DNA from 2 places in the Telluria sp. ZB4P34 genome. Region 2 is predicted to be linked to the other one. Evidence: predicted binding sites of a transcription regulator. Region 2 holds the regulator's gene; the other holds the start of a gene.
The links. The regulator LexA, encoded in region 2, represses DNA repair genes until DNA is damaged. The targets are predictions, from matches to a motif close to ACTGTATNNNNATACAGT.
Positions count from the first base shown of each region.

Region 1: AC56KL_RS00890 (ATP-dependent helicase) is a predicted target of LexA. The motif match lies at 2,669-2,686, and genes of this name have one in related genera.

Region 1 is NZ_JCASIF010000001.1:202,201-210,148, reverse strand. Features, by position in the region: gene AC56KL_RS00915 (hypothetical protein) at 1-112, shown strand, start outside; gene AC56KL_RS00910 (FKBP-type peptidyl-prolyl cis-trans isomerase) at 132-572, opposite strand; gene fghA (S-formylglutathione hydrolase) at 591-1,433, opposite strand; gene AC56KL_RS00900 (hypothetical protein) at 1,687-1,863, opposite strand; gene AC56KL_RS00895 (hypothetical protein) at 2,058-2,294, shown strand; gene AC56KL_RS00890 (ATP-dependent helicase) at 2,692-4,794, shown strand; gene AC56KL_RS00885 (SIR2 family NAD-dependent protein deacylase) at 5,041-5,889, opposite strand; gene AC56KL_RS00880 (phosphohydrolase) at 5,876-6,538, opposite strand; gene glpD (glycerol-3-phosphate dehydrogenase) at 6,660-7,948, shown strand, end outside.
Region 2 is NZ_JCASIF010000001.1:800,580-808,527, reverse strand. Features, by position in the region: gene AC56KL_RS03615 (cystathionine gamma-synthase family protein) at 1-774, shown strand, start outside; gene AC56KL_RS03610 (tetratricopeptide repeat protein) at 1,071-1,838, shown strand; gene lexA (transcriptional repressor LexA) at 1,901-2,533, opposite strand; gene rpsF (30S ribosomal protein S6) at 2,830-3,219, shown strand; gene priB (primosomal replication protein N) at 3,259-3,549, shown strand; gene rpsR (30S ribosomal protein S18) at 3,599-3,889, shown strand; gene rplI (50S ribosomal protein L9) at 3,926-4,378, shown strand; gene AC56KL_RS03580 (replicative DNA helicase) at 4,511-5,896, shown strand; gene AC56KL_RS03575 (DUF47 domain-containing protein) at 5,985-6,611, shown strand; gene AC56KL_RS03570 (inorganic phosphate transporter) at 6,636-7,646, shown strand; gene pulA (pullulanase-type alpha-1,6-glucosidase) at 7,841-7,948, shown strand, end outside.

The DNA.
Region 1 (7,948 bases), 600 kb from region 2:
GGTCGAGCCGGCGCGGCTGGCGCTTCCTGCTGCGCCGCTGTCGCGCGCAGCGCTGACGGCGCTGGTGAAGGAGGGGCGCAGCCCGTTCCGCCGGCTGGTGGAGGACGACTGAGCACCCGGGATCTGCCCGCTCAGCGCACGTCCAGCAGCTCGACCTCGAAGATCAGGTTGGCATTCGGCGGGATCGGACCGGCGCCGCCGGCGCCGTAGCCGAGTTCCGGCGGCAGGATCAGGGTGCGCTTGCCGCCCACCTTCATGCCCTGCACGCCCTGGTCCCAGCCCGGGATGACCTGGCCGCCGCCGACCTGGAAGCTGAACGGCTCGCGTCCGCGCGAGGAATCGAACTGGGCGCCGCGCTGCGACGCGGCGCCTGGCTCGTACAACCAGCCCGTGTAGTGGACCACGGCGGTGGCGCCCGCCACGGCTTCCTTGCCGCTGCCGGCAACGGTGTCGATCTTCTGGAAGGGCACGGCGGCCGTCGCGGCCGCCTGGGGCGCCTCATTGCGTTTGCAGGCGGTGGCGGACAGGGTCAGCGCGAGGCCGATAGTGCAATAGCTGAGGAGTCGTTTCATCGTTGTTATCCTGGTTTCTTATCCGAGTTGGCTGCGGTGGAAGCGCAAGTGGTCCTCGACGAAGGTCGAGATGAAGTAGTAGCCGTGGTCGTATCCCGCATGGCGGCGCAGCAGCAAGGGCTGGCCGGCGCGCGCGCAGGCTTCTTCGAAGGCCTCGGGATACAGTTGCTCTGCAAGGAATTTGTCGGCCAGGCCCTGGTCGATCAGGATCCCGCCGGGGAAGGGCGCGGCGTGCATGTCGTTCATCAGTTCGGTCGCATCGTACTGGCGCCAGGCCGCTTCGTCCGGGCCCAGGTAGCTGCCAAAGGCCTTCCTGCCCCACGGGCAGCGCATCGGCGCCGCGATCGGCGCGAAGGCCGACACCGAGCGGAACAGGCCGGGATTCTTCAGGGCCAGCGTCAGCGCCCCGTGCCCGCCCATCGAGTGCCCGAAGATACCCACCCGCGCCGGGTCTGCCGGCAAGCTGGCAAGCACCAGCTCGCGCAGTTCCAGGATGTGGCCGTACATGCGGTAGCGCTGCGACCAGGGGGGCTGGGTCGCATCGAGGTAGAAGCCGGCCCCGGCGCCGAAGTCCCAGCTGTCGGTTTCGCCCGGCACGCCGGCGCCGCGCGGGCTGGTGTCGGGCGCGACCAGGATCAGGCCTTCCTGTGCGGCCACGCGCTGGGCGCCGGCCTTGGTCATGAAGGTCTCTTCGGTGCAGGTCAGGCCCGCCAGGTAGAACAGGACAGGAAGGCGTTTGCCTTCTGCGCCGGGCGGCAGGTAGACGGAAAAGCGCATCGGCAGGCCGATTGCCCCGGACTGCACGCTGTAGTAGCGCTGGACGCCGCCGAAGCAGGCATGTTCGCTGAGGAGTTCTGGCATGAATGTCGTCATGGAGTGGACAATAGCGCAAGTATGCACCCTGGCGCGGCCGTGTGCCAGCCGAGTCGGGTCAAACGATACCCAGGGCGCCCGGCAGGGCCCCGGCGCCGGGCAGCCAGGCGCTTGCCAGCAGCATGCCGATCACCAGCGGCGCCATGCCGAGGCGGAAGGCGCGCAGGACGCGTGAGAGGGTGTCATCGGCGGATGATCGCCGCCGCCCCGCTGCCTGTCCGTGCGCCGCCCTGGCGGGCGCTCAACCGCCGCCAATGCCCCGCATGACCTTGCCGCTGCCGCCACAGTTCGAACAGGGTTTGCCATCGGACAGCTTGCCGCTGCCGGCGCAGGCCTCGCAGACGTCTTCGCCGGCGCCGGGGGTGCCCGGCTCGGCCTCGTCGCCGGGATTCAGGTCGGGATCGGTGTGCATGCTCATGGGGTCCTCGCGTGGGTTGGTTGCGTGGCCATTGTAGGCGGCCGCCATGGGACGCGGCGCAGCGCTGGACCAGCGGCAAACGCCGAGCTCAGACACGAACGCTTTTGTTTGATTCGTATCTGATATTGACATTGTTTGCGCTTCACCCATACTCGCTTGCGAGCGACAAGCCGCGATATGGAAAGGCCAGGCGCATGATGAATCCATTGGACAATTCCCCGACCATTTCCGAGGGCGCCACCAGCGCCGAGGCCAGGCGCGACCTGCGCCGGCGCGACATCGTGCACCAGGCCATTGCCCAGGCAGGGCTGACCGGCAGCGTCGGTGCGATCGAGTATCTGAAGGCACACGCCATCAGCGGACGCATCATTGCACGGGTGCTGCTGGAACCGCGCCAGCGGCGCAGCATGCCGGGCGATGCGCACCCGTGATGACGCCGCCCTCTGGCGGGACAAGAATTGGACAGCCAGCACGGGCTTATACACAATAATTTCCCAGAAATAATTTTGTGTTTCCACGTGCCGCGCACGCCACAGTGGCACGTAAGCCCTTGATTTGTGGGGCTATACCGGTTGCCTTCCCAATAGGCAAATTGTTGAAAGCCGCACAGATGGCCGCATTCGGCGTGTCAAGCCCCCGCTTTTCCACATAGTTATTCACAGACTTTGTGGATATCCGGAAAAGTTTTTAAGTATTAACTACCTAGCACGGTTTTTGCATGTGTTGCATGACCTGACACGCGGCAAGACACCGTGTCAAACGTGCGCGGGCTTGCATATCCCGGTTTTTCGACTTGCGCAAGAGAACTGGATAAATGTACAGTATCGCATGCCCACCTGCCATGCCCTCACCGCCGTCCTCGAGACGCCGCCTGTCGCCGATCCTTTTGCCGGCCTGAATGCCGAACAGCGCGCTGCGGTCGAGCACGATATTGGCGCGCCCAGCGTCCGTCCGCTGCTGGTAATTGCCGGCGCAGGATCCGGCAAGACCAATACGCTGGCGCACCGTGTCGCGCGCCTGATCGGCGCCGGCGCCGATCCCCAGCGCATCCTGCTGCTCACCTTCTCGCGCCGGGCGGCGGGCGAGATGTCCCGGCGCGCCAGCGGCGTGCTGCAGCGGATGCTGGGCAGGAACGGGGCGCAGGCTGCCGTTACGCTGCCCTGGGCCGGCACCTTCCACGCGATCGGGGCGCGCCTGCTGCGCGAGTACGCGGGCCGCATCGGCCTGGACGAATCCTTCACCATCCACGACCGCGGCGATTCCGAAGACCTGATGGGACTGGTGCGTCACGAGATCGGGCTGTCGCAACTCGACAAGCGTTTTCCGCTGAAGGGCACCTGCCTGTCGATCTATTCGCGCGTGGTGAACAGCCGCGAACCGCTGGAGGCGGTGCTGCAGTCCACCTTCCCCTGGTGCAGCGAATGGGAAGCGCAACTCAAGACCCTGTTCGGCGCCTACGTCGACGCCAAGCAGGAGCAGAACGTGCTCGATTACGACGACCTGCTGCTGTTCTGGGCCGAGATGGCGGCCGACCCGGTGCTGGGCCCGGAGATCGGCGCCCTGTTCGACCACGTGCTGGTGGACGAGTACCAGGACACCAACCGCCTGCAGGCGGCGATCGTCACCGGCATGAAGCCGGCCGGCGAGGGCGTGATGGTGGTCGGCGACGACGCCCAGTCGATCTATGCCTTCCGTGGCGCCACGGTGCGCAACATACTCGACTTCCCGAAGGGTTTCTCGCGTCCGGCGGAGATCATCACGCTGGAGCGCAACTACCGCTCGACTCAGCCGATCCTGGACGCGTCGAACGCCGTCATCGCCGGCGCCCGCGAGCGCTATGCCAAGACCCTGTGGACCGACAGGGCCTCGAGCATCAAGCCGCAACTGGTCCTGATTCCGGACGAAGCCGAACAGGCGCGCTGGGTCTGCAATCGCGTGCTGGAGCAGCGCGAGGCCGGCATCGCCCTGAAGTCGCAGGCGGTGCTGTTCCGCGCGGCCAGCCACAGCGCCGCGCTGGAGCTGGAACTGATGCGCCGGAACATTCCCTTCGTGAAGTTCGGGGGCCTGAAATTCCTGGAAGCCGCCCACATCAAGGACGTGCTGGCGACCCTGCGCTTCGCCCAGAACCCGCACGGACGCCTGGCGGGATTCCGCGTCGCCCAGCTGATCCCGGGCATCGGACCGGCCACCGCCACCCGCCTGCTGGACACGGTGGGCGAGGCGGCCGACCCAGCGGCCGCGGTGGAAGCCTTCGCGCCGCCCGCCAAAGCCAGGCTCGACTGGGATGCCTTCGCCGCCCTGTACCGCCGCCTGCGCACGCCCGGCCTGCGCTGGCCGGCGGACCTCGAACTGGTCAAGCAATGGTATCTGCCTCACCTCGAGCGCATGCACGACGACGCCCAGGTGCGCGCGGCCGACATCGAGCAGCTGACAGGGCTGGCCGGCGGGCACGCGAGCCGCGAGAGCTTCCTGGCCGAGATCACCCTCGACCCGCCCGAGGCGACCAGCGACCGCGCCGGCCCGCCGCTGCTGGACGAAGACTACGTGATCCTGTCGACCATCCATTCGAGCAAGGGCCAGGAATGGCAGTGCGTTTACGTGCTGAACGTGGTGGATGGCTGCATCCCGTCCGACATGAGTACCGGCAGCCAGGACGACATCGAGGAAGAGCGGCGCCTGCTCTACGTAGCGATGACGCGCGCCCGCGAGCACCTGCACCTGGTGGTCCCGCAGCGCTTTTTCATCAAGCAGCAGGCTGCGACAGGCGACCGCCATGTGTACGCGGCGCGCACCCGCTTCATCACCCCGGTCATGCTGGCGCATTTCGAGGAAACGGCCTGGCTCAGTGCGGAATCGCAGCAAGTGCGCAGGCCGGTGCCGGAGAGCGTGCGCATGCTGGTTCGCGAACGCGCCCGGAACGCGTGGAAATGAGCGATGATGCCGGGGCGATGACGACTTATCCCCCGTCAGGCGCCCATGTAGGAATTTGCCCCACAGGAGGCTGATGCGCGAAAGCGGTGCATTCGCAAGTCCTTGATTTCTAAAGGCTTTCGTTTTGCCTGTCGAACGGGCAATTTGTTGAAACCCGCATTCTTGCTGGACTTGCGGCTTGTCAAGTGCTGCTTTTCCACATCTTTATCCACAGTTCTTGTGGATATTGGAAAATGTTCAAGTAAATCAGTCCTTTAGACCATTCGATTGACCTAAGTCAACATTCAGCAGCTCCGCAAGCCGCCGCAAGGCTTCCAGTGCGCCCAGCTTTAGTGCGACACCATTGCGCACCCTTGCTGCGCGCGGGTTGATGCGGATTACCGGCACCCCTTGCGACTCCGCCACCCGCCGCACCGAGGGAATGTCGACACCGGCTCCCAATTCGATGACGGCGGGACGCCGCAGGCCCGCGCGCCAGCGCATGAAGCGCTCGACCTGCGCTTCGGTCCGTTCCGGCAGCCAGGCGCTGTCGTTGAACATCAGGATGTGGGGACGCGCCAGCGCGCCGCAATGCGGACAACGGGGCAGTTCGGAGACGAGCCGGCAGGCGTCCATGTCCACCTGCGGCGCCAGGCCCTGCGCCGGCCATACGGCATCGCCGCACGGCCTGGAGCATTGCAGGTGGTGGATCGAGCCGTGGCACTCGACGATCGCCGCGGGATCGAAGCCTGCGGCCTGGAACTGGCCGTCGACATTGCTGGTGAAAACGAAACCGGCGCCGGCCATGCGCGTGGCGAGCAGGCGCAGGAGGCGAAAGCCCGCGTGCGGACGGGTGGCGCGGTAGAGCTGCAGCCGGTGTCCATAGAAGCCCCAGGCCAGGCGCGGATCGCGCTCGAAGGCGGCGGGACTGGCGATCTCGTGGAAGGCGAGCCCGAGCCGCCCGAGCGGCGGATAGGCGCGCCAGAAACCGGCCGCGCCACGAAAATCCGGCAAGCCCGAGTCCACTCCCATGCCGGCCCCGGCGGCCACCAGCAAGCCGTCGGCAGCGGCGAGCAGGGCGCCGGCGCGGGCGATGTCCTCGTCAGGCGGCTGCATGGCCAGCGGCTTCCTTGAGGCGTTCCAGTTCGGCCAGGAAGCGCTCGGCGGCCAGGCCGGGGGGCCAGGGCTCCCACGGGGTGCAGCCGTAGCGGGCCGCCAGCGGATCGTTCTCGAGCACGGCGGCGCGGATCTTCAGGGTGCGCCGTACTTCCTCGGTCGACCAGCCGGCCACGTGCACGGCCTCGCTGGCCGCCGCCAGCCGGTCGGCCTGCTTGTGCAGGCGGTGTTCCTTTTCCGTCCAGCCAGGCAATCCGTAGCGCAGGAACACCATCTGCTCCAGGCGCTTTGTCAGCGCGCGAAATCCTTCGCCCAGGAATGGCTTGATCACCGAGATGGCGTCGAAACCGAGCAGGCCCTCTTCGGCATCGTGCAGCAGTTCGCGCAGGTCCTGCAGCGGCGTGGTGGCGGGCGCAGCGGCGCCGGTAGCAGAACCCGCGCGGCGCAGCAGCATGACCGCGATCGAGTGCTGGGCCACCGACAGCGGCAGCGGCCAGGCAGAGTGGCCGCCCCAGCGGTAGGTGCGCGCCAGGCCGAGCGCCAGGTCGGCGTCGTCCCAGTCGAACGGGGTCGGGTTCAGCAGGTCCAATCGTTTGCCTGAGGGCATCCGGACCCAGGCGCGCGCGGCGGCGCTCGAAGCATTGTGCATGTGGCGATTTTACACACGGGCCCGGGCATTCTCTGCATAATTGATGCAAGCAAAGATGCTTCTGCGCCGCCTGCCTACACTGGACCGGATAGGCGGGATGGGCCCGCGCACAGGAGGCGACATGAATGGTGTGCATGACAAGGCCGACGGCGTGCTGGAGTGCGATGTGCTGGTCGTGGGCGGCGGCATCAACGGCGTCGGCATCGCCCGCGATACGGCCGGACGCGGACTGCGCGTGATCCTGTGCGACAAGGACGACCTCGGCGCCCATACCTCCTCGGCATCGAGCAAACTGGTGCACGGCGGCCTGCGCTACCTCGAGCACGGCGCGTTCGGCCTGGTGCGCAAGGCGCTGGCCGAGCGCGAAACCCTGCTGTGCAGCGCCCCGCACATCATGCAGGCCCTGCGCTTCGTGATGCCGCACGACGCCGCGCAGCGGCCCGCCTGGCTGATCCGGGCCGGCCTGTTCCTGTACGACCGGCTGGCGCCGCGCGCGTTTCTACCCGCGTCAAGAGCGGTCGAGCTGGCCGGGCACCAGGCCGGCGCCCCTCTCAAGCCGGCCTTTACGCGCGGTTTCGTGTACTCCGACGGCTGGGTCGACGACGCCCGGCTGGTGGTGCTCAACGCGCTCGACGCCCACGAACGCGGCGCCACCATCCTGACCCACACGCGCTGTTCGAGCCTTGTGCGCCATCCCGGCCGCTGGATGGCCACGCTGGAGGGGGGCGGGCGCCGCTTCCAGGTCGAGGCGCGCTGCCTGGTGAATGCGGCGGGACCGTGGGCGGCGCAGCTGGCCGAGGCGGCCACCGGCAAGCCGCCGCAGCGCCGCCTGCGCCTGGTGAAGGGCAGCCACATCGTGGTGCCGCGCCTGTACGAGCACAAGTACGCCTACATTTTCCAGCATCCGGACCGGCGCATCGTGTTCGCGATGCCCTACGAAGGCGCGTTCACCCTGATCGGCACCACCGACGTCGAGTTCCAGGGCGACCCGGACGAGGTGGCGATCGCGGGGACCGAGACGGGCTACCTGTGCGAGCTCGCCAACCGCTATTTCCGGCGCCAGGTCGCGCCCGCCGACGTGGTGTGGAGCTACTCCGGCGTGCGCCCGCTGCTCGAAGACGAGGCCGCCAGTGCCGCCGCCGCGACGCGCGACTACCTGCTGGCGCCGGATGACGCCGGCGCGCCGCTGTTGTCTGTATTCGGCGGCAAGATCACCACCTACCGCAAGCTGGCCGAGGAAGTGGCGGACTGGATCGGCACGGCCCTCGGCCGCCCGCTTGCGCGCTGGACGGCGGGCGCGCTGCTGCCCGGCGGCGACTTGTTCGGCGGCACGCCCGACAGCCGCGGCGTGCTCGAATTCGACCGCTGGGTGGCCGCGTGCGAACGCCGTCATCCCTGGCTGCCCCCAAG
Region 2 (7,948 bases):
ATCGCCAACCCGCGCACCCAGGTCGCCGACCTGGCCCGCATCGGACAGCTGTGCCGCGAGCGCGGCATCCTCTACGTGGTCGACAACACCATGACCACGCCCTGGCTGTTCCGCCCGAAGTCGGTCGGGGCGGGCCTGGTAGTGAATTCGCTGACCAAATCGATCGGCGGTCACGGCATCGCCCTGGGCGGCGCCCTGACCGATACCGGCCTGTTCGACTGGAGCGCCTACCCGCATATCGCGCCCAACTTCCGCAAGCAGGCCCCAAGCGCCCAGGGCCTGGCCCAGCTGCGCGCCAAGGCCCTGCGCGACTTCGGCGCGGCCCTCGGGCCGGAAGCGGCGCACCACATCGCCGTGGGCGCGGAGACGCTGGCGCTGCGCATGGAGCGCACCAGCGCCAACGCGCTGGCGCTGGCGCAGATGCTGGAAGCCGACGACAGGGTGGCGGCGGTCCACTATCCGGGCCTGGCTTCGCATCCGCAACACGGCATCGTGAAGGAACTGTTCCGCAGCGCCGGTTCCCTGATGAGCTTCGAGCTGGTCGATTCCATCGACCCCTTCGACTACCTCAACCGACTGCAGCTCGGCATCCCGGCCAGCAACCTGGGCGACACCCGCACCCTGGTGATCCCGGTGGCGCACACGATCTTCTTCGAGATGGGGGCGGAGCGGCGCGCCAGCATGGGTATCGCCGAGTCGCTGATCCGGGTGTCGGTGGGCATCGAGGATACCGAGGACCTGCTGGCGGACTTCCGCCAGGCGCTCGACGCCTGACGATACGCACTGCGGACAAGGGCAGATCCGGGTTGCCGTTTTCATGGCGGCTACCGCGGGCTTGCTGTTTCGTAGGGTGGGCGGCTCCACCCGTGCGCTGGATCAGCGCTGGCGTCACCGCCGCCAGCGCGTTCAGACAGTGTTTGAGCTGCGCCTCAGCTCGAATGTGAGTTGAACGCGCGGGCGGCGTTCACGCCGCGGGTGTACCGGCCTCCGGGGTGTAGCCGCCCGCCCTACGAGAAGCGTGCCACGCTTTTTGTTTCAGCGGTTGAGCCGGGCCCCGGATTGCCGCTATCATGGGATTTCTTTTTCACCTCCTCGATCCGCCCATGAAGACCAAGCTGTTCCTTGCATCCCTGCTGCTGTGCGGCGCCGCCTATGCCGGCGAGCTGGAAGATGCCAACGCCCTGTTCCAGAAAAAGGACTACCCGGCGGCGCTGAAGATCTATACCAAGCTGGCCAATGCCGGTAATCCCGAGGCGCAACAGGCGCTGGGCCAGATGTACTGGTACGGCGAAGCAGGGCAGGTCGACGAAGCCAAGGCCGAGGCGCTGTTCAGGAAGGCGGCTGCGAAGGGCAACAAGGTAGCCGCCGCTTCGCTGGAACTGATGGACCAGCGCCTCAAGCGCAGGAAAGAGATCGACTACTGGATCAGCGGCTACGACGGCGAAGACCTGAAGTCGGGCGAATTCCGTTGCGTGGCGCCGCGGATCCCCGCGATGTCGAAGGTCAACGCGGACATCGACCGCATCGGTGCGGCGGTGGGCGTGTGGCAGCAGTGCTACAACAAGTTCGTCACCAACCTGAACGAGGCAATGCCCCTGACCAAGCGCATCCCTGCCGACATCCAGAAGCTGATGAACAAGGAAGAGGTCGAGAAGTCAACGGCCTACCTCGCGCAACTGCAGGAAAACCTGAGCGAGGAAGCGAAGGTGAGCTCGAAGCTGGTGCTGGCCGACTTCGCGGCGTGGCGCTCGGCGACCGAGGCCTACGTGGAAGAGCACAACAAGATGGTAAAGTCCGCCAAGAAAGACTCCTACTGGGCGGACAAGAAGATCCAATAAGCCGCCTGGCGGCGCGGCGCGGGTAAGCCCGCACCGGCCGCAGTCCAGCCTGAGTGCGAGCCTTAGTGCCAGCTGCGCATCAGGCCGACGGCCAGGCCTTCCAGTGCGAACTCGTCTTCCGGGCTCACCTGGATCACCTTGAAATCGGGATTTTCCGGCAGCAGCTCGACCAGGTTGCCGGTCTTGCGGTAGCGCTTGACCGTCACTTCCTCGCCCAGCCGTGCCACCACGATCTGGCCGTTCTTGGCGCTGTCGATCTTCTTCACCGCCAGGAAGTCGCCGTCGCAAATGCCGGCGTCGCGCATCGACCAGCCCTTGACCTTCAGCAGGAAGTCCGGCCGCGCCGAGAACATGGCCGCATCGACGGAATAGGTGGCTTCCACGTGTTCCTGGGCCAGGATCGGTGAACCGGCGGCGACGCGGCCGACCAGCGGCAGCGACATCATCAGGTTCGGCGGCGGCATCGGGACCTGTTCGACCGAGGCGCCGACGAGGCGGATGCCGCGCGAGGTGCCGGGCGAGATCTCGATCGCGCCCTTGCGCGCCAGCGCCTGCAGGTGCTCCTCGGCCGCATTGGCCGACTTGAAGCCCAGCTCGGCCGCGATTTCGGCGCGGGTCGGCGGGAAACCGGTGTTCTCGATCGCTTCCTTGATCAGGTTAAGGATCTGTTCTTGCCTTGGGGTGAGCTTGAGCATGGATGTTTTACGGCAAATGGTTGTAAGAGCAGACTGTATTTTTGTACAGTATTCTGATATACGCAAGGGCAAACACGGGAAAAGTGTGAAAAATTTGTGCAATGCGGTTCCGATGGACGTAACTGTGGCGGGATGCACGCATCATTCCTTGCTTCATGCCGGCTCATCTGGCTTCGCAAACACGCTCCACCTTCCCAACTGCACATTTTTCCGGCTATAATGTTCGGCTTACCCCTTCCCACACTCGTCTTGACGCCGAGGTGGGCATTTGTTTAAACGTCCTTAAGGAGTGTTGCATGCGTCATTATGAAATCGTTTTTATCGTCCACCCGGACCAGAGCGAGCAAGTCCCGGCGATGATTGAGCGTTACAAGGCCACGGTGAGCAGCCGCGGCGGTAACATCCATCGCGTGGAAGACTGGGGCCGTCGCCAGATGGCTTACCAGATCCAGAAGCTGCCGAAAGCCCACTACATCTGCATGAACATCGAGTGCGACAACGAGACCCTGGTCGAGCTGGAAACCGCATTCAAGTTCAACGATGCCGTCCTGCGTCACCTGACCGTCAAGATGAAGAAGGCCGAAACCGCACCGTCGCCGATGATGAAGTCGGTCCAGCGCGAAGACGCAGCCAAGAGCCACCGCGCAGAAGCAGCAGCCCCTGCCCCGGCCGCCGCCGCTGCCTAAGGTTTTCCTGAGGAATTCAGCAAGAAGCGACACAGCGCAGTGAACCGGTTCCAGCTCATCGCGACCATCGCGGAGCGAGACGTACTGCGTTTTACCCCGGCCGGCGTTCCCATCGTGGGCGCAATGCTGCAGCACAGTTCGCAGCAGCAGGAAGCAGGGGTGGCAAGGCTGGTCGAGTTTGAGCTTCCCGCGCTGGCCGCGGGCGAGATTTCAGGCAAGGTCGCCAGCGCCGAACTCGGCGCCGCTTACCGCTTCGAAGGATTCCTTGCAAGGAAAGGCCGCAACAGCAAAGCCTTGGTGTTTCACATCGTTGATTTCAGTGCCGCATAGTCGCCCAGCGACACGGCCAATTTAGATTACAGATACAGGAGCCTCAAAAATGGCATTCGGTAAAAAGTTCGACAAAAACAAAGCTAAAGAAAAACTCAAGCGCAAGCAGCAGAATCCGCTGTTCAAGCGCAAGAAGTTCTGCCGCTTCACCGCTGCAAACGTGGAACAGGTCGATTACAAAGACGTCGACACCCTGAAGGACTTCGTCCAGGAAAACGGCAAGATCATGCCGGCACGTCTGACCGGTACCAAGGCGCACTACCAGCGCCAGGTCGACACCGCCATCAAGCGCGCACGCTACCTCGCGCTGCTGCCGTACACCGACCTGCACCACGGTTAATCCGCGGCGAACAGATCAGAACTTCTGGAGAAAAAAATGCAAATTATCCTTTTGGAAAAAGTTGTTAACGTCGGCAACCTGGGCGACGTGGTCAAGGTCAAGGACGGTTACGCACGTAACTTCCTGATCCCGCAAAAGATGGCGCGCCGCGCCACCCAGGCTGCCGTGGCCGAGTTCGAAGTCAAGCGCGCCGAACTGGAAAAAGCAGCAGCTGCAAAGCTGTCGGCTGCCCAGGCGCAAGGCGAGAAGCTGAGCGGCATGACCGTCACCATCGCCCAGAAGGCGGGCGTGGACGGCCGTCTGTTCGGTTCGGTCACCAACTTCGACATCGCCGAAGCCCTGAGCAAGCAAGGCTTCCCGGTCGAAAAGGCGCAGGTTCGCATGCCGACCGGCCCGCTGAAGACCACCGGCGAATTCCCGGTCGCCGTCGCGCTGCACACCGACGTCGTCTCGGAAATCACCATCGCCGTCGTCGGCGAAGCTGCTTGATGAATGCACCAGGGGAGCTGCACTAAGCTTCTGTTGTAAAAACGAAAAGCCGGGCTTGCCCGGCTTTTTTTACGTCCTGAAAAACCGGTCATTTATGACAGCCGTATGACAGGAGAAGGTATAATGCCCGCCATGAATTCCCCAGCCGATCCGCAAGTCGACTCCCTGCGCATCCCGCCGCATTCCATCGAAGCAGAACAGTCCGTCATCGGCGGCCTGCTGCGCGATAATGCCGCGTGGGACCGCATCGCCGACTTCATGAACGCGGACGATTTCTACCGCTACGACCACCGCATCATCTTCGAACAGATGGTCCGCCTGATCAATGCCGGCAAGCCGGCCGACGTGATCACGGTCTACGAGGCTTGCAACAACCTCGGCAAGGCCGAGGAAGTGGGCGGCCTGCAATACCTGAACGCGATGGCGCAGAACACCCCGTCGGCGGCGAATATCCGCCGTTACGCCGAAATCGTCCGCGACCGCGGCATCCTGCGCAAACTCATCACCGTCGCCGACGAAATCTCGGGCAATGCATTCAACCCGCAGGGCAAGGAAGTCAAGCAGATGCTCGACGAAGCCGAGTCCAAGATCTTCGCGATTGCCGAAACGGGCTCGCGCGGCCAGCAGGGCTGGAACCCGATCCAGCCGCTGCTGACGCAGGTCGTCGAGCGCATCGACGAGCTGTACTCGCGCGAGAACCAGGGCGAAATCACCGGCGTGCCGACCGGCTTCATCGACCTCGACCGCATGACCTCCGGCCTGCAGCCGGGTGACCTGGTCATCGTGGCCGGCCGTCCGTCGATGGGAAAGACCGCGTTTTCGGTCAACATCGGCGAGAACGTGGCGATCGAAGCCGGCCTGCCGGTGGCCGTGTTCTCGATGGAGATGGGCGGCGCCCAGCTGGCCATGCGTATGCTCGGCTCGGTGGGCCAGCTCGACCAGCACCGCCTGCGTACCGGCCGCCTGAACGACGAAGACTGGCCGCGCCTGACGCACGCGATCCAGAAGATGAACGACGCCCAGCTCTATATCGACGAGACCCCGGCGCTGAACCCGATCGAGATGCGCGCACGGGCACGACGCCTGGCGCGCCAGTGCGGCAAGCTGGGACTGATCATCGTCGATTACCTGCAGCTGATGCAGGGCAGCCAGCCGGGCGACAACCGCGCGGCCGAGATCTCGGAGATCTCGCGAAGCCTGAAGGGCCTGGCGAAAGAGCTGCATTGCCCCGTCATCGCACTGTCCCAGCTGAACCGTTCGCTGGAACAGCGTCCCAACAAACGCCCTGTCATGTCCGACCTGCGCGAATCGGGCGCTATCGAGCAGGATGCGGACGTGATCATCTTCCTGTATCGCGACGAGGTCTATAACCCCGATTCGCCCGATAAGGGAACCGCCGAGATCATCATCGGCAAACAGCGTAACGGCCCGATCGGGGCGATCCGCCTTACCTGGATCGGCTCCTATACCAAGTTCGGCAACTACAGCGGCAACCTGAGCGTCTACCAGGGCGATTAATCAGCGACAAGCCGCGGATTCACCACCTCGCCGCCGCCAGCCGTGGCAGCGGTTTCGAAGTCCCAAGAGATTCACAACGGAGAACACAATGTTTGGACGCCTGATGCCCCAGGAGGGCAAATTTTTCGACCTGTTCAACCAGCACGCCGCCCTGTGCGTGAAGGGTGCGCAGGAAATGCTCGGCCTGATGACCAACTTCGACGACCTGGAAAACCGCACCCACGCCGTGGAGAGCATCGAAAAACAGGCGGACAAGATTACCTACGAATGCGTCGACCTGCTGCACAAGACCTTCATCACCCCGCTCGATCGCGACGACATCCACAAGCTGATCACCAGCATGGATGACATCCTCGACATGATGGAAGACGCGGCCCAGACCGTCTCGCTGTACGACCTGCACGCCGTGACCCCGGAAGCGGCGCGCCTGGCGGAATTGTGCCTGTCGGCTTGCAAGAAGGTGCAGGAAGCCGTCTCGCTGCTGCACGACATGGGCAACGCCGCCAAGATCGTCGCCATCTGCGAAGAAATCGACCGCTTCGAGTCGGACGCCGACCACGTGATGCGCGCCGCCATGTCCAAGCTGTTCCGCGACGAGCCGGACGTGCGCAACCTGATCAAGATGAAGGCGATCTACGAGATCCTCGAGACCGTTACCGACCGCTGCGAAGACGTGGCGAACATCGTCGAAGGCATCATCGTCGAGAACGCATAAGCTGCGCGCACAACAAGAAGAAACATGGAAACTATAAATATCAGCATTTACGTGCTGGGCTTCCTGGTGCTGCTGGCACTGGTGTTCGACTTCATGAACGGCTTCCACGACTCGGCGAACTCGATCGCCACCGTGGTGTCGACCGGCGTGCTCAAGCCCCACCATGCGGTGGCGATGGCGGCCTTCTTCAACTTCATCGCGATCTTCGTGGTCAGCATGAAGGTTGCCCAGACCATCGGCAAGGGCACCATCGAGGCCGACGTCGTCGACCATTACGTGATCTTCGGGGCCCTGGTCGGGGCCATTACCTGGAACGTCATCACCTGGTACTACGGCATCCCGTCGTCCTCCTCGCATGCGCTGATCGGCGGTCTGGTGGGCGCCGCGGTGGCCAAGTCGGGCACCGGCGCGCTGATCTCCGCGGGCCTGCTCAAGACGGTGATGTTCATCGTGCTGGCCCCGATGCTCGGCTTCATCCTGGGCTCGACCATCATGCTGATGGTGTCCTGGATCTTCGTGAAGTCCACGCCGCGCAAGGTCGACGTCTGGTTCCGCCGCCTGCAACTGGCGTCGGCGGCCGGCTACTCGCTCGGCCACGGCGGCAACGATGCGCAGAAGACCATGGGTATTATCTGGATGCTGCTGATCGCGGCCGGCGTGACCAGCCCGGACGACCCACTGCCGCCGGCCTGGGTCATCATCTCGTGCTACGCGGCGATCGCCTTCGGCACGCTGTTCGGCGGCTGGCGCATCGTCAAGACCATGGGCCAGAAGATCACCAAGCTCAAGCCCGTCGGCGGCTTCTGCGCGGAGACCGGCGGCGCCATGACCCTCCTGATGGCCAGCTTCTTCGGCATCCCGGTCTCGACCACCCACACCATCACCGGCGCGATCGTCGGCGTGGGCGCCTCGCAGAAGATGTCGGCGGTGCGCTGGGGCGTGGCGGGCAACATCGTCTGGGCCTGGGTGTTCACCATCCCGGCATCGGCCTTCATGGCCGCCATCGCCTGGTGGATCGGCACCCACATCATGTAATACCGCTTGCGAGGCAGGCAGCAGAGCAGGGCGCAAGCCCTGCTTTTTTTTCGCGTGTTCCTTTACAAATTTTTTAACGATGGTAGTAATATTACATGGCGGTGCTACGCCGCCAGCGCCGCTGAGGTGAGTGCACCGGCGGCACTACCTGTAAAAATAATGATATAGGGGACATTATGCGCATTAGAAGTAGTTTGACTTCACGCCTGCGGCTCAGCCTGGTCACTTGCAGCATCCTCGCCACGGTGGCCGGCGCCGGCCTGGCGCCAGCCACCGCCCACGCCCAGCAGCCAGCCGCCACT